Regions from separate parts of the Neobacillus sp. B4I6 genome, predicted to be linked through region 1. Evidence: predicted binding sites of a transcription regulator. Region 1 holds the regulator's gene; each other region holds the start of a gene.

Region 1 (5,992 bases):
GAGGAATTCTGTACTTCCATGACGACTAAGTTCTAAGACCTTTGTGGCAATCCGGTTAATAAAATACCTGTCGTGTGAGACAAACAATATCGTGCCCGGGTAATCGATTAATGCATTCTCTAGAACTTCCTTACTATCTAAGTCAAGGTGGTTGGTAGGCTCGTCCAAAATTAAGACATTTGCTTTCTCCAACATCAGTTTAGCTAAAGCTAGACGGGCTTTTTCACCCCCGCTTAAGGTGGAAACTATTTTTAAGACATCATCACCAGAAAATAAGAAATTACCGAGCACCGTACGTATTTCTTTTTCATTTTTTAGTGGATAGTCATCCCAGAGTTCATTTAAGACCCGCTTATTGGAGGTCAATTCAGCTTGCTCCTGGTCGTAATAACCAATCTGAAGGTTTGTCCCATAGAGTATGGTTCCCTCCAGAGCAGGCAACTTTTTGATAATTGTCTTTAAAAGTGTTGATTTGCCGATACCATTCGGTCCAACCAATGCGGTACTTTCACCTTTATAGGCCCGAAATGAAATGGACTCTGAAACCTTATCACCTTCGTACCCAACAGCGAGTGAATCCACTGTTAAAACGTCATTGCCGCTTTGTTTTTCAATTTCAAACGAGAAGGAAGCAGACTTTTCATCGCCTAATGGACGATCCATCATCTCCATCTTTTCTAGCTTTTTACGACGGCTTTGGGCACGTTTAGTCGTCGAAGCGCGCGCTAAATTCCGGTTGATAAAGTCTTGGAGATCAGCGACCTCTTGCTGTTGTTTTTCGAAAAGCTTTAAATCACGCTCATAATTTGCGGCCTTTTGATCAAGGTAAGAACTATAGTTGCCTGTAAACCTTTGGATTTGCTTACGGGATACTTCATAAACTTGAGTAACAACTTTATCTAAAAAATAGCGGTCATGGGAAACGATCAAAATCGCCCCATGATAACTTTGTAAATATTGCTCCAGCCAGGAAAGCGTATCAATATCAAGGTGGTTTGTGGGCTCATCCAATATTAAGATATCAGGCTTGGTTAACAAAAGTTTACCAAGGGCAAGACGGGTTTTCTGCCCGCCGCTTAAACTAGATATCATCAAGGATTTGTCATGGAAATTTAACCCATGAAGGACAGAGCGCATCTCTGCCTCATATTGATACCCTCCCTGTTCTTTAAATTTCACCTGAAGATGATCGTACTCTTTTAGGATTCTTTCGTACCTTCCACCGTCTTCAAAAACAAGAGGATCAGCCATTTGTTCTTCAAGAGTGCGGAGTTGTTTTTCCATTAATCGCAGCGGTTCAAAAACCGTCAGCATTTCATCCCATATGGATAATGATGATTCTAACCCCGTATTTTGAGCTAAATAGCCAATTGTCACTTCTTTCGGCTTGATAATTTCTCCGCCATCATGCGACAAGTGTCCGGCAATAATCTTCAATAATGTCGATTTTCCCGCCCCATTGCGTCCAACAAGAGCAACACGGTCCCGAGTTTGTAATTCGAGCTTAATATTCGATAAAATAAGGTCAGCACCATAATATTTTTGTAATTGATTAACCTGTAGCAAAATCATTCTCATTCACCTCTATTACATAGGATTAGTGTACCTTATTCCCGGTATGTCGGCAATAAACTGCTCGCCATATTAGCGGAGTAAGGGTCCTAAATCGTCAAGAAATGTAATATTTAGTTCAAAGTTTCACACACATATAAGGTAAAATAGTGTATGATTTGATGGGAGGATTTTTTATATGGCAGAATTTACGCATTTTAATGAAGAAGGCAGAGCAAAAATGGTCGACGTCAGTGATAAGCCGGAAACGGCACGTACGGCGCTTGCTCATTCCAGCATTACCGTTAGTAAAGAAATTTATGATAAAATAACTAATAATGAGATGAAGAAGGGCGATGTCTTAGCAGTGGCCCAGGTAGCAGCTGTCATGGCAGCAAAGAAGACATGGGATTTGATTCCAATGTGCCATCCGATTCCATTATCAGGTGTTAATATTTCTTTCTCTTGGGAACAGGATAAGGATGAGAACTATCAATTATATATTGCTGCAGCCGTTAAAACGAAGGGGAGCACAGGCGTAGAAATGGAAGCGTTAACAGCGGCATCCGCATGTGCCTTAACAGTTTATGATATGTGTAAAGCCGTTGATAAAGGTATGGTAATTGGACCGACGTATCTTGTCGAAAAAACGGGCGGTAAAAACGGTGATTTTAAAAGAGATGAAAGAGTTAAATAAATTTTTAACTAAACCATTCATGGGGTGTGGGAGATTATGAGTAATGAAACAACGAAAATACCACAGGCGACAGCAAAACGGCTGCCCCTCTATTATCGATTTCTAAAAAACCTGCATAGTTCCGGCAAGCAAAGGGTCTCTTCAGCGGAATTGAGTGAAGCAGTAAAGGTAGACTCAGCAACGATTCGCCGCGACTTTTCCTATTTCGGTGCGTTAGGGAAAAAGGGCTATGGGTATAATGTTAATTACTTAATATCCTTCTTTCGTAAGACCTTAGATCAGGATGAATTAACTAAGGTTGCCTTAATAGGAGTCGGAAATCTTGGCACTGCCTTTTTAAACTATAACTTTTTAAAAAATAATAACACAAAAATAGAATGCGCCTTCGATGTGGATCCCGACAAAATGGGAACCATGATTCGCGAGGTACCCGTTCATCCTATGGATGATTTAGAGAAGGTTTTATCAGAAACTAATATTTCAGTGGCGATATTAACGGTTCCGGCTCCTGCCGCACAAATGATAACCGATCGACTGGTCAAAGCGAATGTAAAAGGAATCTTAAATTTCACTCCAGCAAGGTTAAATGTTCCACCATTAATAAGGGTCCATCATATTGACTTGGCAGTGGAGCTTCAATCGCTAGTCTACTTTTTAAAGCATTATCCAACGGTGGAAATAGATGAAGAATAATTAGTTAAAAAGGCTTTCCACAAAATTTGTGGAAGGCCTTTTGTATGATTAAATCCCTGCTTTTTTTAATTACATAATCTATAAAAATACTTTCTTATGCACTAAGATGTAGGTAGATGAAATGCAAGCGGTTACTAACCGGGAAGTGGGGGAAATTCAATGTCAATTTTACGAGATGAAGCATTAAAAATGCACAAGGAACACCAAGGCAAGGTTGGGATTTATTCTAAGGTGGCAGTACATAATGCAAAAGATTTAAGCCTAGCGTATTCACCAGGTGTGGCAGAGCCATGTTTGGACATTTATGCAGACGAAAATAAAGTTTATGATTATACCTCGAAGGGCAATCTTGTCGCAGTTGTATCCAATGGGACAGCAGTCCTGGGGCTTGGAAATATTGGACCAAAAGCTGCGATGCCTGTGATGGAAGGAAAGGCCGTGTTATTCAAATCGTTCGCAGATGTTGACGCCTTTCCCATCTGCTTGGCCACCACTGACACAGACCAGATCGTAGAAACCGTCAAGCTGCTAGAACCAACATTTGGCGGAGTGAACTTGGAGGATATTGCTGCGCCGCAATGCTTTGAAATTGAAGACCGCCTCCGCAAAGCCTGCGAGATTCCTGTTTTTCATGATGACCAGCATGGAACTGCGATTGTAACAGCCGCTGGTCTAATCAACGCGTTAAAATTAGCGGATAAAAAAATTGAAGATATACGTGTTGCAGTAAACGGAGCAGGTTCAGCTGGAGTAGCGATTGTTAAGCTCCTGCTGCATATGGGCGTGAAGGATGTTATTTTATGTGATACAAAAGGAATTATTTATGAAGGCCGTCCGTTCGGAATGAATCGATTCAAAGATGAAATGGCGCAAATGACAAATCGCGAGCAAAAACAAGGAACGTTAGCGGATGCGCTTATTGACGCCGATGTGTTTGTGGGGGTATCAGCAGCCGGGGCCGTTACAAAGGAAATGGTTAGCACTATGCACCGTGACCCGATTATCTTTGCCATGGCCAACCCGGTACCGGAAATTATGCCCGATGCGGCCAAAGAAGCAGGGGCTCTTGTAGTGGGTACAGGACGTTCTGATTTTCCGAACCAGGTTAATAATGTGCTTGCTTTCCCAGGCATTTTCCGCGGCGCCTTAGATGTCCGTGCCAAGGAAATCAACGAGGAAATGAAGCTTGCTGCGGTCTATGCAATTGCTGGTTTAATTTCAGAGGTTGAGCTCCATGCCGATTATGTCATTCCAGATCCATTTGACCCTCGGGTCGCAGCACAGGTAGCAACCGCGGTTGCGTATACTGCAATGGAAACAGGGGTAGCCCAAAGAATTATCAATGTTGAGGAAATTAAGCAGCGCCTATCAGCATTAGAAGAAGCAAAACAACCAGTGCATGTTTAGGTCGAGTAAAATTTAGCTTTTAAGGGAGGACTATCTCAATCTAGTTGAGGTAGTCTTTCAAATTTTGGGAATTAGGGCATAATTCCGATATACCTTTTAAATTTTTAGTACAATAATGAATGATAGTTTTTTTCTTTTTTAAATCAGCCTATATGACCCCGTCCTTAGGTAAGTAATAAAACATTTCCTAGAAGGACATCTAGGGTTTTGCAATCGGAGGGGATGAAGTTGGCGATTGTGCTGACGATGTTTGTGCTTGGGATTTTATTAGGATTTGTCGGGGCGGGCGGCTCTGGCTTTATTATTGCCATCTTAACAGTTATTTTTGGAGTACCAATACATATGGCGTTAGGGACATCACTAGCAGCGATGGTGTTTACTAGCATGTCAGGTGCCTACAGTCATTTTCGTCAAGGAAATATCTCAATTAAAACCGGTTTAATCGTCGGCGGATTTGGGGCAGCTGCCTCCTATTTAGGTTCAAAGCTAGCCAGTTTGATTCCGATCCATTCTTTGCATTGGTTGACAGCGGGGATGTTATTTTTGTCGGCTGTGATCTTGGTTGTCCGCTTATTTATTGTCCAAAAAATAAAGGTAAACAACAAAAAAGTGAACCCTGGCAACCTGCTTCTCATTAAGAAAGCGGCAGTTGTCGGGTTGGTTACCGGATTGTTGTCTGGTACATTTGGGATAGGTGCTGCGCCGTTCATTCAAATCGGATTGCTGGTCATCATGGGACTTTCGCTTAAACAATCAGTGGGTACAACAATGCTCGTTATTTTGCCGATCGCTTTAGCAGGAGGAATCGGCTACTATTTCGAAGGATACCTGAATTTAACCCTGTTAGTTGAAGTGGTAGGAGGAACGATGATTGGCTCCTATGTCGGGGCTAAGTTTACAGCCCTTGCTCCGCAGCCCGTATTAAAAAGTGCGATGGTCCTGACCCCTATTATCGCAGGAGCCATTTTGCTCATAAGTTAAGGCATCTTCGCAAGGATGGTTAACTGAGACGATGAACTCTCAGACCAGCCTAAGTTAAAGAAAGCTTCTAAGACTGCAAAGTATTTTCTTAAGAATGCTTTGCAGCTTTTTGTGTTTACTAGCCTGAATGGTTAGTATGTCATCAGGTGGAAATCAGAATGGTGCCTGTCGCCTTCTCAAAGATGGAGGGAAATATGAGAAAGGGAAGATGGAGTTTACAGACGGTAATTATTGTCTTTGTGTGTATGGTGGTTACTTTTTCACTATTGATAACGGATTTACTTATCAGTTCGAGAATTGCTAAGGAGACGGAAAAAGGTCAGGCTGAGAAGGCGAGAAATGTGGCTCGAATGGTTGCTCATAGTCCGCTTGTGATTGATGCGATGAGCGGAGAACGGGATGTAAAGGAAATCCAAACGTTTGCGAATGAAATGAGAAAAGTGACAAACGTTTACTTTATTGTTGTGATGGATATGAACGGGATCCGTAAATCCCATCCTGATAGCAAAGAAGTTGGTAAACCATTCAAGGGTGGAGATGAAGGGCCGGTACTAAAAGGGAAAGAGCATGAATCTATTTCAAAAGGAGCTCTTGGACCTTCTTTACGTTCTTTTACGCCGATTAAGGATGCAAATGGAAAACAGATCGGGGCAGTAGCCGTTG
Region 2 (5,992 bases), 3.5 Mb from region 1:
CTTCAAGGCTCATTGGAACTTCAAGTTCCTTTGCCAATTTAATAATGGCTTGAACGAGGCTCTCTACACCTTCCTCAGTAGAACCAGCAGGTAAATCTAGTATTCTAGCAATTTCAGCATACCGTTTGTCAGCTTTGAAATGATTGTACTTCGGAAAGGCTGTGAATTTCTTCGGTTTAGTCGCATTATAGCGAATCACATGTGGCATAAGTACAGCATTTGCCCGTCCGTGGGCGATATGGAATTCCGCTCCCAGCTTATGTGCAAGACTATGATTAATGCCTAAAAATGCATTTGCAAAGGCCATGCCGGCAATGGTTGAAGCATTATGGACCTTTTCGCGCGCTTCTTCATCCTGACCGTTTTTGTAGGCTCTAGGCAGGTATTCAAATACAAGCTGGATTGCTTTTATTGCAAGGCCATCCGTGAAATCATTGGCCATACAGGATACAAATGCTTCAATCGCATGTGTCAACACGTCCAATCCCGTATCAGCAGTAATATGTTTAGGCACCGTCATCACAAACTGCGGATCGATAATGGCTACGTCAGGAGTCAATTCATAATCAGCAAGCGGATATTTAATATTGGCCTCTTTATCCGTAATAACCGAGAATGACGTTACCTCCGAGCCTGTTCCAGAGGTGGTAGGAATGGCCACAAATTGTGCCCTTTGGCCGAGATTCGGATATTTAACAATTCGTTTTCGAATATCTAAGAACTTTTGTTTCAAGCCAAAGAATTCTGTATCTGGATGTTCATAGAACAGCCACATTCCTTTAGCCGCATCCATTGCAGAACCACCGCCAAGCGCAATGATAACATCTGGCTGGAAGTTAGCCATCATTTCTGCACCTTTCATCACTGTTTCAATCGATGGGTCTGGTTCAACCTCTGAGAAAATTTCGCAGTGAACATAATCTTGACGCTTTCTTAAATAGTAAAGGACTTTATCCACATATCCTAATTTTACCATTCCAGGGTCGGTAACAATAAATGCTTTCGAAATTTTCGGCATTTTGGCAAGATATTGAGTTGAATTTTTCTCGAAATAAATTTTAGATGGAACTTTAAACCATTGCATATTAATATTCCTTTTCGCCACTTTTTTAATATTAATTAAGTGAATAGTACCTACATTTGTAGAGACAGAATTTCCACCATACGTTCCACATCCGAGGGTTAAGGACGGCATATAGGCATTGTAGATATCACCGATCGCACCTTGTGAAGATGGGGCGTTGACAATAATACGTCCCGCTCTCATCCGCAGTCCAAACTTCTTAATCACTGTTTGATCAGTGGTATGAATAACAGCTGAATGACCTAGCCCGCCGAACTCCAGCATTTCTTCGGCCCGTTTTAATCCTTCCTCAAGACCACTTACCTTGTAACAAGCAAGCACTGGGCTCAATTTTTCCCTTGAAAGTGGGTATCCTGGTCCGACACCTTTTAATTCTGCAATAAGGATTTTTGTATCATCAGGAACCTTTACTCCTGCTAACTGTGCAATCTTTGAAGCAGCCATCCCAACAATTACTGGATTAACAGCACAGGATTGCTCATTAATAACTAATTTTTCAACCTTCGCTTTTTCTTCTTCATTTAAAAAATAACAATTATTTGCAATCATTTCTTGTTTTACAACGTCGTATATTTCTTTATCAATAATGACTGCTTGTTCGGAGGCGCAAATCATTCCATTATCAAACGTTTTTGATAAAATTAAGTCATTAACTGCCTGATGAAGATTGGCTGTTTTTTCAATATAACAAGGGACATTTCCTGGCCCAACTCCGAGTGCTGGCTTACCTGAACTGTAAGCAGATTTAACCATCCCCGCACCACCAGTGGCAAGAATTAATGATATTTTTGAGTGGTTCATTAAGGCTTGAGTTGCTTCAAGCGACGGTGTTTCAATCCATTGAATGCAATTTTCTGGCGCACCCGCCTTGATTGCTGCATCTCTAAGCACTCTGGCTGCTTCACTACTGCATTTCTGTGCTGATGGATGGAAGGCAAAAATGATTGGATTTCTTGTTTTTATCGAAATGAGTGCTTTAAACATGGTGGTCGATGTTGGATTGGTTACAGGTGTAACTCCTGCAATCACCCCAACCGGTTCCGCGATTTCAATCATTCCTTCATGTTCATTTTCGTTAATGATACCAACGGTTTTATCATATTTGATATTATGATAGACATATTCAGTAGCAAACATGTTCTTGATGATTTTATCTTCGTACACGCCTCTTCCTGTTTCTTCAACGGCTAGCTTTGCAAGTGGCATATGCTGATCAAGACCGGCCAAGGCCATTTCTTTAACAATATTATTAATCATTTCTTGGTCGAATCTTCGGAATTCTTTCAATGCTTTTAGACCGTTTTCCACCAAAACGTTAACCATTTGTGTTACCGTTTGATTTTCTTTAACTGCCTTTTCTACTACTGCCATCGTAATACCTCCATTTGATTAAGTATTTGTGAAGTTTTTCACAAGTATTTTTAAAAAATAATACACAATCAAGCTGGTATTTTCTCTGGATGCATGTATCGTAATGTTTGTAAAAAATTTCACATTTGTTACTAAAAATAATAACACTCTACTTGATTTTTATTCACAAACTGGATTGCGTGGAATCTTTTCAAATAAAATGTCAGTTAGAACCTTCGAATACTTTTTAACAATAACCACGTAATTTACGGTCCAAATATAGGCGGGGATTTCTTCATTTTCTTTAAGATACATTGCCTCAAATTCATCCCCAACTGCTTCTTCAAATACTTCTAGGGTATAAGTTTCAGAATCTGTAGAGAAGGTTTTCCATTCACATACCATCATGTCTTATCACTCCTTGTTTGTTTATGGATTTATCATAACATGTATTTTGAATAACAGTTTGTGAAGTGTTGAACAAATTGTGAATTGTGATTAATTTTACTAAAAATAGGACTATGTCCTTATATAACAATGGTTACCAATGATAATATTGGTATGTATTTGGTGTAATACTATATTACCTGAAAACGGTTACAACTATTTTATTATATCAGAATAACATTCAATAAATGAAGTTATCGATTGTATATGTACGGTTATTGAAAACGAACAGTTAGTGACTGTAACATTATTTGAAAGAGGGTTACGGTCTAATCCCTCTTTCTTTCTTATATTTCATTCCCTTAATTTTTTCTAATAGCCTGTTATGTACTTTTGATAAGATGAGTAACGCGAAGATTGAACCAATAAAGGTTAACAACATATCCCACTGTGCGTCCCAAATATCACCTTGTGCTCCTAAAAACTCAGTGGAAGTCTTTCTGTTCTTTGTTAATTTAGTCGATAACCATTCGATAATTTCATACATAGCTCCAATTGCGAGTGAAAAACTTAATATCACAGAAATTAACCAAGGACCTTTTTTAGTCACTCTTTTTCGAATTAATATTTCTCTTATTACAATGGCAAACAATCCTTTTAAGAAATGACCAAAGCGATCATAGTGGTTTCGGTTTAATTCAAAATAATCTTTTATCCAAGTAAAAAGTGGAACCTTTGCGTAAGTATAATGACCACCAATGAAGGTAAGAATCGAAAGAATGGCAATTATGATATAGGATAGCGTAGTAAGACGAAACTTATTATAGGTAATAACTACGATCATACATATCACAATGGCAGGAAGTACTTCCATCGCCCATATTAAATATCCTGCTGGCTTATAGATTGACCAACTAAAAACGGCAATTACAATCAAGATAAGTAGTAAATGAAAGTAAGCACTTTTATCTCTTTTCACTCAACTCACTCCTAATGATATTACAGTTGTAAAGTTAAAAACTAACTAAATTGCTCTCCTGTGAAAAAGTTAAAAATAACTTTTATAGGTTGTCCATCCTTTCATTTATTAAACAACATTGCTTTTTAAATTTCTGTTCAAAATGAATATCAAAAGCGGTGGGTTTTAAATCAATGGAGTTATCTAGGAGTAGAACGAAATAGGAATAATAAACCGCAGGTATTTTTCAAACATCACAGGTATCCTCTCCAACAAGGACTAATATAGAAAATAAAAATAAGCCATCAAATACTAAATTCATTCATCCTCTAGTATTTAATGGCTTATATATGCTACGCCTCAATTAAAAAAATGTATTACATGTGATTTGCAAACATGTTTTCCTAATTCAGTTGGAAAACCATATTGTAGTTTAAAGTACCTTGCTTAAAAACGCTTGGGTTCGTTCATGCTGAGGGTTACTGAATAACTCATTCGGTTCATTTTCTTCAACAATGTAGCCACCGTCCATGAAGATGACCCGATCGCCAACTTCCCTAGCAAAACCCATTTCATGGGTAACCACAACCATTGTCATACCTTCTATAGCAAGCTGTTTCATTACTTCTAAAACATCACCAACCATTTCAGGGTCAAGTGCAGATGTCGGTTCGTCAAAGAGCATTATTTTTGGATTCATGGCTAGTGCCCTTGCAATCGCAACGCGCTGTTTTTGCCCCCCAGATAGTTCCCCTGGAAAGCTATTGGCTTTTTCCCTTAGCCCCACTTTATCTAATAGATCAAATGCCAATTTTTCAGCAGCTGCTTTATCAATATTGTGAATTTTAATAGGTCCCATGGTGATGTTCTCTAATACACTTTTATGAGGGAACAGATTAAATTGCTGAAACACCATTCCTACTTCTTGTCTTACTTTGTTAATATTGATTTTTGGGTCTGTTATATCCTGTCCGTTTATGACTACCTCTCCGCCTGAAATGTCTTCAAGGCGATTTAAACATCGAAGGAACGTACTTTTACCTGAGCCAGATGGACCAATAACACAAACTACCTCTTTTTCTTTAACTTCTGCATTGATATCTTTTAATACCTCAACATTACCGAACGATTTTCGTAAGTTTTTAACTGTGATCATGCTCATCTAAGCTGAATCCTCCTTTCGATGAAATTAGCAAGCATGGTTAATAAATAAATAATAATAAAGTAAATGATACCTACAGCCAGCCAAATCTTAAATGCTTCGAAGGTGGCAGAAGCTTGAATTTGTCCTTGCTGTGTTAAATCTGCAATCCCAATTACAGATAAAAGTGACGTATCCTTTAAACTGATAATGGATTGGTTTGTAATCGTAGGAAGCATTCTTCTAAAGGCCTGTGGAAGCACCACATATCGCATGGTTTGTGCGCCTGTAAAACCGATCGATCTTGCTGCTTCTGTTTGTCCTTTATCAATTGATTGAATTCCCGCTCTGATAATCTCAGCAAAATATGCACCCGCATTAATGGCAACAGTGATGATCCCAGCAGTAGTGCTATTTAGGGACACCACTTGTAGAGAATTTACACCAAAATAGATAAAAAATAATTGAACAATAAATGGTGTTCCACGAATGGCATCAACATAAAACTTAGAAATCCAATTCAAGATCTTGATCGGAGCTAAACGAAACAAGGCTATTACTAAACCAATTAAAAAACCTAGAATAATGGCAATTACAAATATATATAGGGTCACTTGAAGACCTTTTAATAACATTGGCAGTGCTGCAGAAATAATATCCATCCTGTTCATCCCCTTTCAAAAAGAAAGCGCGCATTAAGCGCGCTTAATCATTTCGTATCCTCTATTCACCTAGATACGTTTTAATAATTTTATCATACGTACCATCTTTCTTTAACTCAGCAAGACCATTGTTAATTTTTTTCAAAAGATCCGCGTTTTGTCCTTTTAGAACAGCAATTCCATATTGATCTCCATTTAAGCGATCACCGACGATTTTTAATCCAAGGTCTTTTTGGGCAATTGCATACGAAATTACAGGATAATCTTCAATAAGTGCATCTGCATTTCCGTTAGATACCTCTTGGAACATAGCAGGGCTATCATTAAATTGAACAACAGTAATTCCTAATTTCGCAGCATTATCTTGTGCATATTTTGCACCAGTTGTACCTTTTTTAACAGCAATTTTT
Region 3 (5,992 bases), 390 kb from region 1:
ACAGCACCGCCGCTGACCCGTTTAAAGCCGCGGATCCGGCTGAGATCTTCGATTAATTTCAGGGCGGCTTGATCCTTTGCTTTGGCCTCAATCATGAAATCAATATCCGTACCGATTTCGCGCAGCATTTTCAAAAAAGGCATGATAAATTCCGGGTCAACAAAATCAGCGTGTGAGCGGAATTCCTTTTCGTTTTTGGGGGAGGAAATATGTACCTTCGGGATGTGGCGTGCATGCTTCCACGTCTGAAAAATCCGCGGCAGCAAATCCTCAAGCGCGGTTTCACACAGATTGGAGATATGGTGATGATAATCGAATACAAATGGGATTGTTTCCTTTTCACAGGCGGCTAACGTTTCTTCAGCATTATACGTTTTATCATCATTTTCCAGCGTCATCACGCGTTTAATCGGCGCTGGCAGCTTGGTTAAGTTTTGATGGAATCGTGGTAAAGTTTTCCGTTTATCACCATAAGCACCACCGATATGGATATTAATCAGTCCTTCCTGCTCCAGTCCCATCGCTTCAAACATTCGATAATGGTAGCTCATATCGACTACGGCATTATCGGTAATTTTCGTTTGCGGTGAGGTAAACAAGGTAAATTGATTCGGATGAAAACTCACCCGCAGCTCTTTCCTTTTAACCAGTTCACCAATTTCCTGCCACAACGAATGAAAGGGGGTCACAAAGTCCCAGTTCACTTCGGGATGGGTCGCTAGCGGGACAATCGAACTAGACATTCGATACAATTCAAGTTGATGAGCAATATTGTAGTAGAGCATCCTGAGGGTGTGGTCCAGATTTTGCTTCGTCACATCAAGCAATTTTTCCTGCCGTTCCCCGGTGCTTAACTGCTGATAACGAGTAAATGTCAGCGTCTTTGCGGGCGAAGCATCCCATAAGCTTATCGCATGCGAAACATACCCAAACCGAATCTTCATAGACAAACTCCTTTCTTATAAAAAATAGGAAACGGCCGCGGCGATGCCTTCTTTGATGGAGCGGACAGGGTTCGGTTTGTTAAGTTCAGCTAATGTCAGAGGTTCTGAGTCATCGATGTCCTTTTTGAGAATATCCATCAAGCGCTCGATAAAGGCAGGGTCATAAATATAGCAATTGATTTCCTTGTTTAAATACATGCTTCGTTTATCAAAATTGGCGGTGCCGATGTCACACAGTTTGTCATCAATAACGAGTGTTTTGGCATGATAAAAGCCTTTTTTATATTGATAAACGGCCGCCCCCGCCCGCATCAGCTTCCGTAAATAACGGAACGAGGCCTCTTGGACAAGCAGGTGGTCAGCGGTATACGGGACGATGACAGAAAGCTGAACCCCGCGTTTTATGGCTGCAAGTAACTCGGCCAAAATCTTATGACATGGAATAAAGTAGGGAGTGCCAATGATCATCGAATGGGTTGCTTTTTGAATCAGACGAAGATAATTTTGCTCTAATTGATTGGCTTCCGTTGGAACAAACTGATGGCGGACAGGACCATCAGCCAGGGGCGGAAAATAGGCCGGATTCCCCATAATATCTTCCCCCGCATACTCGTGCCAATCAAGCAAAAACTCACTTTGTAAAAAATTTACGCTCCGGCCGGTAATTTTTAAATGGTAATCGCGCCAGATCCCCAAGGAAGGCTCTTCGTCAATATATTCCTTCCCAACGTTATAACCGCCAAGATACCCAATTTCCCCGTCAATAATCGTAATCTTGCGGTGATTTCGAATCTGAGAAGAATAAAAAAGGAAGGGGAGCCTGATTGTATTGCTAAAAGCAAATCGAACACCCGCCTCCTGCAAAGAATTAACGGCCTCCTTCCTCACCTTCCAGCTGCCAAGCCGGTCAATAAGCAGCCGAACTTCCACCCCGGCCTGGGCCTTTTCTTTTAAAATAGAGAAAAACTCCTGACTAATCGCATCGTCTTTAACAATATAAAATAGCACATGAATATGCTTTTTCGCGTTCCGCAGTTCATGGAAATAGTCGGCGAATAACTTCTTTCCGTGGGTGAAAATATCAAAATTCCCATGAATGATGGCTGTTTCTCTTCGACTGACAATGGAAAGATGCTTCCTTTTACCTAAAATAAAATCTAAAACAAGCCATAGAATGATGAGAAAAATAAGTACGCTCGAAAAGAGTGCAAACGTCATCAGAATTCTTTCCTCCAATCAGTTTTGTTAGTTTTTCCGAAAGCGGTCATTTCTATAAGTTAGAGAAACTTTTCAAAAACTATTTGACTGAATGCTCATTCATAATATAATAGAGTTAAGTGTAGATTCTGAAAATTAATTATTTTCTAGAAGTTATCGGAAAGGGGCATTTGTATGAATGGTTTACTCTGGGTCAACCTGATTGCATTTCTTGTTGTAACCGCTTACGCAGTCAGTCTGTTTGTGTATGTCGTCAAAACCCGAATTGAATTTATTAAACTCGGTAAAAAGGTTGAGTTTGATAACAATGTGAAAGAGCGGCTTCAAAAAATTTGGGTCAATGTGTTTGGCCAAAAGAAACTGCTGAAGGATAAGAAAAGCGGGATCATGCACGTCATGTTCTTCTACGGCTTTATTCTGGTCCAATTTGGTGCGATTGATTTTATTATCAAAGGGATTAAACCTGGGGCACATTTGCCGCTTGGACCTCTTTATGCAGGGTTCACTTTTTTCCAAGAGCTTGTCACACTGATGATCTTAGTGGCTGTCATTTGGGCTTTTTACCGCCGCTATGTGGAAAAATTAGTCCGCTTGAAGCGGAACTTTAAATCCGGTCTTGTCCTTATATTTATTGGTGGTTTAATGCTTTCTGTTTTACTTGGCAACGGAATGAGTCTGATCTGGCATGGGGAAGAAGCTTCATGGACAGAACCGGTAGCCTCGCTGATTTCGCTGATCTTTTCAGGGATAAATGAAACCGCCTCCATTGTAATTTTTTACATTGCCTGGTGGGCGCACTTATTATTCTTGTTAACGTTCTTAGTGTATGTACCGCAGTCCAAACATGCTCACTTAATTGCTGGACCAGCGAATGTTTATTTTAACCGTTTAGATAAACCAGGAAAGTTGAAAAAAGTTGATTTTGAAGATGAATCCCAAGAAACGTTTGGGGTTGGAAAAATAGAAGACTTTACGCAGCACCAAATGATCGATTTTTATGCATGTGTTGAATGCGGCCGCTGTACGAATATGTGTCCGGCAACGGGTACTGGCAAAATGCTGTCACCGATGGACTTAATTGTCAAACTTCGTGATCACTTAACGAACCACGGTGCTGTGGTTACCTCGAAACAGCCGTGGGTGCCAACGATTGCATTTGCGAATACGAAGGGAAATCAACTGGCGCTTGCATCTGCAGGTCAAGGCGCACAGGAATCCGCTGCCGCATTAGCTTATAGCCCGAGCTTAATTGGCGATGTCATTACCGAAGAAGAAATTTGGGCATGTACAACGTGCCGAAATTGTGAAGACCAATGTCCAGTCATGAATGAGCATGTCGATAAAATTATTGACCTGCGCCGTTATTTGGTTTTAACCGAAGGGAAATTGGATGCCGATGCCCAGCGTGCGATGACGAATATTGAACGCCAAGGCAATCCATGGGGCTTGAACCGAAAGGAACGTGAAACTTGGCGTGAGGCCCGCGAAGATGTTCATGTGCCAACTGTGAAAGAGATGAATAAAGCCGGCGAAGAATTTGAATACCTTTTCTGGGTAGGAGCCATGGGCTCTTACGATAATCGCAGCCAAAAGATTGCCTTATCGTTTGCGAAGCTGCTGAACGAAGCAGGCGTGAAATTTGCGATTCTTGGCAACAAAGAGAAAAATTCTGGTGACACACCGCGCCGTCTCGGCAATGAATTCTTGTTCCAAGACTTGGCAGCGAAAAATATTGAGGAATTTGAAAAAGCAGAAGTCAAGAAAATCGTCACAATTGACCCGCATGCTTATAATATTTTCAAAAATGAATACCCTGATTTTGGCTTAACGGATGTCGAAGTGTTCCATCATACCGAGGTTTTATATGAGCTAGTTCGCGATGGCAAGCTTGTGCCGAAACATTCGGTTGATGAAACGATCACTTTCCATGATTCTTGTTACTTAGGCCGTTACAATGATGTCTATGATGCACCACGTGAGATTCTTAAATCTATTCCGGGCGTGAAGTTGATTGAAATGGAGCGGAACAGAGAGAAAGCGATGTGCTGTGGTGCTGGCGGCGGTTTGATGTGGATGGAGGAAGAAACTGGACACCGCATTAACGTGGCTAGAACCGAGCAGGCACTTGCTGTTAATCCATCGGTGATCAGTTCAGGCTGTCCGTATTGCTTAACGATGCTGTCAGATGGTACGAAGGCAAAAGAAGTGGAAGAAAAGGTTTCGACCTACGATGTGGCTGAGCTGCTTGAAAAAGCGGTTTGCGGGGAAGTCGCATAGTTTTTAAGGGGGAGCAGAGGTTCGATTTGTTTACATATTCATAAAATTTTAAAAATTTTATGGAAAACATTTCAACTTCTGCTCATTTTTATGTAGAATATAGTATGTAGATAAAAACGCTTACATTAACATTTTTAAAAAAAAGCAGGAGCCTGCGCTTCTTTTTTGGTTCCTACCCGAGCGAGCGTTCAGTCGCCGCGATATTTTTACAAAAGTTTGACTGAATATTAAGAAAAGGGAGAGTGTTTTGAATGGGAAGAACGGTCATTTTAAGCGGGGTTAGAACGCCTTTTGGAAAATTAGGGGGAACATTAAGCAGCTTGACTGCCTCCCAACTAGGGGGAATTGCCGTAAAAGAGGCATTAGTTCGTGCCGAAGTGAAGCCTGAAGACGTACAGGAAGTCATTCTTGGAACTGTTTTACAAGGGGGCCAGGGGCAGATTCCATCGCGCCAAGCAGCGCATCACGCCGGATTGCCGTGGGAAGTGAAAACCGAAACAATCAATAAGGTTTGTGCGTCAGGGATGCGCAGTGTTACCTTGGCAGACCAAATCATCCGTGCTGGCGATGAAGAAGTGATTGTTGCAGGCGGAATGGAATCGATGAGCAATGCACCATATGTTTTACCAAAAGCACGCTGGGGCTTCCGAATGGGTGACGCACAGGTCAAAGATTTAATGATTCATGACGGGTTAACCTGCAGCTTTACCGGTGTTCACATGGGCACATACGGCAACGTATCGGCTGCCGATATGGAAATTAGCCGGGAAGCACAGGACGAGTGGGCATTGCGAAGCCACAAGCGCGCGGTTGCCGCAATCGAGAGTGGAAAATTTACGGAAGAAATCGTATCGGTTGAGGTTCCACAACGAAAGGATGCGCCACTTGTTGTCGAGAATGATGAATCACCGCGTAAAGACACATCGATTGAACGGTTAGCTAAATTAGCACCGGTATTTAATTCAACCGGTACGATTACAGCTGGAAATGCCCCGGGAGTCAATGACGGAGCAGCAGCCCTCGTGTTAATGAGTGAAGAGCGTGCAATTCGTGAAGGCAGGCAGGCGGAAGCGGTGATTGTCGGCCATGCGGCGGTCGCTGTGGAAGCAAAGGATTTCCCGAAAACACCAGGACTTGTAATTAATGAGCTGTTACGAAAAACAGGGAAAACGTTGGCGGAGATAGATTTATTTGAAATCAATGAAGCCTTCGCTGCGGTTGCTTTAGTGAGCGGGAAAATTGCTGGTCTTGATCTAGAAAAAGTCAATGTCAATGGCGGTGCGGTTGCCTTAGGTCATCCGATTGGTGCCAGCGGGGCGCGCATTATCCTTACGTTAATGCACGAATTAAAGCGCCGCGGCGGCGGAATTGGGATTGCTGCGATTTGCAGCGGCGGCGGCCAAGGGGATGCCGTGATGATCGAGGTTCCAAAGGGCTAATCTCAAGGGTGAGATTTTAATGTGATTAATCGGAGTCGTGTTCAACGGAGGGTTCCAAAAAGCTAACTTTCAGAGTGGTCTTTTTCCAAATAATGTCTAATTGCACAAAACAGC
Region 4 (5,992 bases), 430 kb from region 1:
ATTTTAAACTCGAATAAAGAACAAAAATCGATAACAAGAACCGAAATAGACCTAAAAAATGAACGGCAAAACGACTATATTTCACTAAAAAGATATAATTTGCTTAATTTTTAAGCAGGATATCTAATCTTTTAATAGAAATTACCACTGAATATATAAAAAGAGGTGATGTATATGGTCGTTTTAGAACTGAAGTTACCAATTCAAGCTTACCAATGTATGGCGATACTCCGCAGGATATCGAAAAATCATCTAATCAGACCGACAGTCGAACGCGATTTAAGATCGTGGCTGAAGGGATACTACGGCGAGAAGGAATGCAGCTACTATCTTTCGCTTTTGCCCGAAGAACAATATTACATTTTTCATGGCCTGCGGCTAACTGACAAGAAGGCATTCCAAATTGATTTAGTGATACTTTCACAGAGGTTTATCTTCATGGCAGAAGTCAAAAATCTATCGAAGAAATTGATTTTTAACAAGGAAACCAATCATGTAACCAAGGAATTTAATAATGAAGAAGAGGGCATTTCGAATCCAATTCTTCAGGTGAAAAGGCAGAAACTGCAATTCGTAAATTGGCTCAGAAAGATGCAAATGCAGGGTTTGCCAATTGAAAAAGTGGTAATCATCAGTAAACCGACGACTAAAGTGGAAACAACTCCTGACAATCAGCAAATTTTCAATGAGTTGATTTATGCCGAGTCACTTCTGGACAAACTGGAAGAGCTTGAAATGAAGTATCAAAAACCCGTGTTTAGCAAAAGAAAAACCAGTCAATTAGTGGACCTCCTTTTAGCCCTCCATCAAACTCCTATTCCTGATATTCTCCAAACTTACAAATTATCAAAAGACGACATTATAACTGGAGTGTTATGTCCTAAGTGTCAAAACGTCACGATGGACTATTATTCAGCAAATTGGCACTGTCCTAATTGCCTGTTAATCTCAAAAACGGCTCATTTTCCAACTGTAGATGATTATTTTCTCTTGATTGGACCGATGATTACGAGGAAGCAGTTTGCTGAGTTTACACATATTAAATCCACCTTTGTAGCAGGGAAACAACTAAGGGCGCTTAACCTCACGTCTAATGGATCTAAACGAGGAACAAAATACACACTTCCAAAAAATCAACTCCTGTGCCCGCTCGATGAAAAGGAAATCAACGCATACACGATTCCCACCGGGTAAATAGGAAATACCCGATACCCGATACCCGTTTCCCAAAATAGTCGTGCATACTTTCCCCCCTCGAAGAAAACGATATGGAAAAAGGGGAAATCTATCGATGAAACTTTTACTCGCGTTACTGCTAGCTTTTCAAACTCCGAAAATACTCATCCATCCTTCGATAACCAAAAGCACGCGGGAGACAACCGCCATTATAATCTTGGACAAACCACACACCGACCAGGAAATCCAACAGCTCATGAAACCCTATAAAGACGTTAAGCTGCGCCGTGTCTTCCACCACGCGCTAGATGGATTCTCGGTCGAAGGCAGTGCAGAAACACTTGCCGAAATCGGCCGCAGCCATAAACAAATCAAAAACGTCTCGCCTGTTATTACCTACCAAGCCGAAACCGAGGAAAGCGTCAAAATTATTGGCGGGGAAGCAGTCCGCAGTTTTTTTGATAAAAAAAATGAGCGGCTGACGGGAAAAGGGGTAACGGTCGGGGTCATTGATACGGGCGTCGATTACAACCATCCCGACCTCAAGCGCAATTATGCCGGCGGCCGGGACCTGGTTGACAACGACCGCGATCCGATGGAAACGCTGGCGCTCGGGAAGGCGACGATCCACGGAACCCATGTGGCCGGTATTATTGCGGCAAATGGAAAAATAAAAGGCGTTGCCCCGGAGGCAAAAATTGTTGCGTACCGCGCGCTAGGGCCGGGCGGGGGAGGGACCACCGAGCAGGTGCTCGCGGCGATTGATCAGGCAATTAAGGATAAAGTGGATGTCGTCAATCTCTCGCTCGGAAATGATATCAACGGGCCCGACCTGCCAATCAGCCTTGCCCTCAACCGCGCCGTTGATCGCGGAATCGTTGCCGTAGCGGCTTCTGGTAATTCCGGGCCAAATGTTTGGAGTGTTGGCTCACCTGGAACCGCCTCCAAAGCGATATCGGTAGGAGCATCGACCCCAACTTTGGAGACGCCCTATCTATTAATAGAAGGAAGTCGGGATAAACTCCAGATTGAACCGCTCGAAGGCTCAGCCAAGTGGGCGCTCGACCGCTCCGCTGATCTTGTCGATGGCGGCATCGGCAGACCAGACGAATTGAAAAATATTGAAGGGAAAATTGCCCTCATCAAAAGAGGGGTCTTAACTTTTTCAAAAAAAGCAGAAAATGCGAAGCGGGCAGGGGCAAAAGCGGTGCTCATCTACAACAATATGAGCGGCGGCCGTTTCATGGGAAACCTCGACATGCAAATGTCGATCCCAGTCGGGGCCATCTCGAAGGAAGACGGGGTTATATTACAAAAAGCCTTAAAAAAACAAACCACCTCGGCTCGGGTCACGGTCAGCGAGGATTTGGACCGGCTTGCTGACTTTAGCTCGCGGGGTCCGGTGACGGGGACGTGGGAAATCAAACCGGATATTGTTGCCCCCGGGGTAGCCATTAATTCGACGATTCCGGGCGGCTATTTGTCGCTCCAAGGGACGAGTATGGCGGCGCCGCACGTCGCTGGGGCCTGCGCATTAATTAAGCAGGCCCATCCGGACTGGACGCCCGAACAAATCAAAGCGGCCCTGATGAACACGGCAAAACCGCTCGCAAAGTCTAATAGCGTTGACCGTACGGCGACCATCCCGAACGGAGCCGGACGTAAGACCACTACCATCAACGGCCGAACCCTTGGGACACAGAGGGAACCCGCCTACTACCGCACCTTTGAACAGGGGGCAGGCAGAATCCAGGTCGACGAAGCGATCCAAGCCACCACACTCGTCACACCGAGCAGTATCCGGTTTGGGAAATTTACGGAACAGAGTGACGTCCATAAAGCGTATTTGCATGTCGAAAATACAAGCCAGCAAGACCAGCGTTATTCGTTTGATATCCCGCCGTATGTCGATGGGCTGGAATGGCGGCTGCCGCTTTCGTTTACGCTCGAACCTCAGCAAACAAAGGACATAACGGTCGAGTTAACGGTGGACCCGCAGGTGTTTAAAGGGAAAATTCATGACGGATATCTCCGCTTGCAGGCGGGCGGGGCATCAGTTCGCATTCCCTATCTCTATGTTTTAGAAGAACCGGACTATCCACGTGTCATGGGCTTTGATTTTGCCGAAGGCGACAAACCAGGGCAGTACCGCTATGAGGTGTATTTGCCAGGCGGGGCGGAGGAATTTGGGATTGCCTTGTTTAACCCGGAGGATTATCGGTTTGTCGGCTATTTAGATACGATTACCAATGTGAAAAAGGGACTTGTTCGCAAGGACATCCCAGACGACCATCTACCAACAAACGGGACCTATTTAGTAAAGGTTTTTGCCAAAAAGGCCAGCAAAGAGGACCATATCCAACGGATGATCACGATTGAGAGGAAAGAAAACTAAATAGCAATTTTGAGAAAAGACCTTGTCCACACCAAGACATGGTCTTTTTAACAAAATCATAATAAAAGTTCATAATATTGTACCATTAGTATAATTATAATTGTTCACAAAATAGACACAAAATGAACAAAATTCCTTCACAATTTACTCTACAATAAGATTGTTGAGTAAATTCCAAATTGGAAAATACTTCAGGAAATAGTTTGTGGCATAATTCACGTAATTTCATTGACATTGACAGGGTGCTATTGTATGCTAACTAAGGGTGTAAATGATAGGGTTTTCATGTAAATAAATCTATCTAAAGATAGTATTTAGGCTATGGAATTTACTTTTTGCCCGATTGACATTCTCTCAGAGTGAGGATGTGTTATATGCGTAAAAACAACCGCAACCCATTACAAGCTATGGCTTTAATGTCCGCAATCGTCTCCCAATTAGTAGGTTCCATTCTAATAGGTATTTTCTCAGGCAGATGGCTGGATCAGCATTGGGGTACCGAACCAATTTTCTTAATAATCGGACTGCTTATAGGTCTTGGAGGTGGTACCTATTCCATGCTTCTTTCAATCCGCCATTTCTATTCAGGAGATAAATAACTATGCCAGATTTCAGAGTAATGTTCAACAGGCAGCGCAAATGGATTTTTTACTTGTTGTCCATTTATGTTCTAGGCTGGGGCTTCACCTCGTACCAAACCATATTTCTAGGGCTGATTCTTGGGACATGCTTTAGTTATCTAAATCTTTGGATACTAGTTAGAAAGACGGAAAGCTTTGATAAAAAGGTAACAGAGGGCAAAAAGCCCAAGTCCTTAGGTTCACTTTCGAGGATGGCTGTGGCGGGAATTGCTGCGTTAATCGCATTAAGATACCCAGAGCAATTCGATATGATTAGTTTAGTGATAGGATTAATGACATCCTATATTGTCATTATGATAGATTATTTTTACCATGCATTGCATGTACATAAATGAAGCGGAAGCGAGGTGAGTTTACATGCATCATGAGGTTCCAGAGTTTAAATTTATGGGCCTTTGGTTTAACGGCGCAAATATGCTGATGATCACAGTAGCAAGTCTAATTGTTTTCCTAATTGCTGTCCTTTCCACACGAAAGCTGGCAATGAAACCTACAGGGATGCAAAACTTTTTTGAATGGGTAATGGACTTTGTTAAAGGGATCATCAACAGCACGATGGATTGGAAAGATGGCGGGAGATTCCACATCCTTGGGATTACATTAATTATGTATGTTTTTGTATCCAATATGCTAGGTCTTCCATTTGCGATTGTGGTGGATGAAAAGCTATGGTGGAAATCACCAACAGCCGATCCAATCATCACTTTAACACTAGCAGTTATGGTTCTGGCGCTATCCCATTATTATGGCGTCAAGCTAAAAGGTGTCAAAGGCTATGCAGAAGGTTTCTTCAGTCCAATGAAATTCTTATTTCCATTGAAGATCATTGAAGAATTTGCCAATACGCTGACTCTTGGTCTGCGTCTATATGGTAACATTTACGCGGGTGAGTTGCTTCTATCACTATTAGCAACAGGCTTAGCACATCAAGGAATAGCTGGTACCATTGCAGCTGTGCCGCTAACATTGGTATGGCAAGGGTTCTCTATTTTCGTTGGTACGATTCAAGCTTATATTTTCACAATGTTAACAATGGTTTACTTGGCTCATAAAGTGAGTCACGACCATTAATAATACACCGTTCATTTTTATGAACAAAATAAAAAATTAATTGATGTTTTATACATTTAAGGAGGAAAAAAGTAATGACAGGATCAATTGGTGTTTTAGCAGCAGCAATCGCAATCGGTTTAGCAGCAGTAGGTGCAGGTATTGGTAACGGTCTTATCGTAGGTCGTACAGTAGAAGGTATCGCTCGTCAACCTGAACATCGTGGTTTGCTTCAAACAACTATGTTTATCGGGGTTGCGTTAGTAGAAGCATTACCGATTATCGGTGTAGTTATCGCGTTCATGGTATTAAACCGATAATAGTAGAAAAATTCCAGATGGCGATGATCAACAAATCCTCGCCATTCATTTATGTGTTTTTGCTATCGTTAAGCAACTCTTGAAAGGAGTGAACCGAGGGTGTTAACAAACAGTTTAGTATTAGCCACTGCTGCTGAAGGCGGCGGCCACATTAATACTGGAGATATTTTCTTCCAGCTTATCGTTTTTCTAGTATTGTTAGCCTTGCTCAAAAAGTTTGCATGGGGTCCATTAATGGGCATTATGAAGACGCGTGAAGAGCATATTGGTAGTGAAATTAGTGCGGCAGAAAACAGCCGTTTAGAAGCAGAAAAGATTTTACAAGAACAAAGAAATCTTTTAAAAGAAGCACGTAATGATGCGCAAAACTTAATCGAAAATGCCAAAAAGCAAGGTGAACTTCAACGTGA

What was found. Region 1 encodes Rex, which represses fermentation and respiration genes when NADH is low (regulators of the CRP and FNR family bind a similar motif). Its sites were predicted from a motif close to TTGTGAAATATTTCACAA; they were not measured.
Region 2: adhE (bifunctional acetaldehyde-CoA/alcohol dehydrogenase) is a predicted target of Rex. The motif match lies at 2,482-2,499, and genes of this name have one in related genera.
Region 3: QF028_RS28720 (4Fe-4S dicluster domain-containing protein) is a predicted target of Rex. The motif match lies at 2,223-2,240, and genes of this name have one in related genera.
Region 4: QF028_RS28885 (AtpZ/AtpI family protein) is a predicted target of Rex. The motif match lies at 3,775-3,792, and genes of this name have one in related genera.

What each region holds. Positions count from the first base shown of each region.
Region 1 covers NZ_JBNPWB010000002.1:4,962,469-4,968,460, reverse strand. Annotated here, with positions in the region: gene QF028_RS26620 (ABC-F family ATP-binding cassette domain-containing protein) at 1-1,572, opposite strand, end outside; gene moaC (cyclic pyranopterin monophosphate synthase MoaC) at 1,751-2,248, shown strand; gene QF028_RS26610 (redox-sensing transcriptional repressor Rex) at 2,285-2,941, shown strand; gene QF028_RS26605 (NAD(P)-dependent malic enzyme) at 3,101-4,348, shown strand; gene QF028_RS26600 (sulfite exporter TauE/SafE family protein) at 4,577-5,329, shown strand; gene dcuS (DcuS/MalK family sensor histidine kinase) at 5,524-5,992, shown strand, end outside.
Region 2 covers NZ_JBNPWB010000002.1:1,473,218-1,479,209, reverse strand. Annotated here, with positions in the region: gene adhE (bifunctional acetaldehyde-CoA/alcohol dehydrogenase) at 1-2,455, opposite strand, end outside; gene QF028_RS09415 (hypothetical protein) at 2,615-2,842, opposite strand; gene QF028_RS09410 (DUF2238 domain-containing protein) at 3,144-3,800, opposite strand; gene QF028_RS09405 (amino acid ABC transporter ATP-binding protein) at 4,213-4,941, opposite strand; gene QF028_RS09400 (amino acid ABC transporter permease) at 4,938-5,582, opposite strand; gene QF028_RS09395 (transporter substrate-binding domain-containing protein) at 5,644-5,992, opposite strand, start outside.
Region 3 covers NZ_JBNPWB010000002.1:5,356,888-5,362,879, forward strand. Annotated here, with positions in the region: gene uvsE (UV DNA damage repair endonuclease UvsE) at 1-944, opposite strand, end outside; gene cls (cardiolipin synthase) at 960-2,162, opposite strand; gene QF028_RS28720 (4Fe-4S dicluster domain-containing protein) at 2,337-4,439, shown strand; gene QF028_RS28725 (acetyl-CoA C-acetyltransferase) at 4,691-5,878, shown strand.
Region 4 covers NZ_JBNPWB010000002.1:5,393,634-5,399,625, forward strand. Annotated here, with positions in the region: gene QF028_RS28875 (nuclease-related domain-containing protein) at 175-1,194, shown strand; gene QF028_RS28880 (S8 family serine peptidase) at 1,292-3,571, shown strand; gene QF028_RS28885 (AtpZ/AtpI family protein) at 3,946-4,170, shown strand; gene QF028_RS28890 (ATP synthase subunit I) at 4,173-4,547, shown strand; gene atpB (F0F1 ATP synthase subunit A) at 4,570-5,283, shown strand; gene atpE (F0F1 ATP synthase subunit C) at 5,358-5,582, shown strand; gene atpF (F0F1 ATP synthase subunit B) at 5,682-5,992, shown strand, end outside.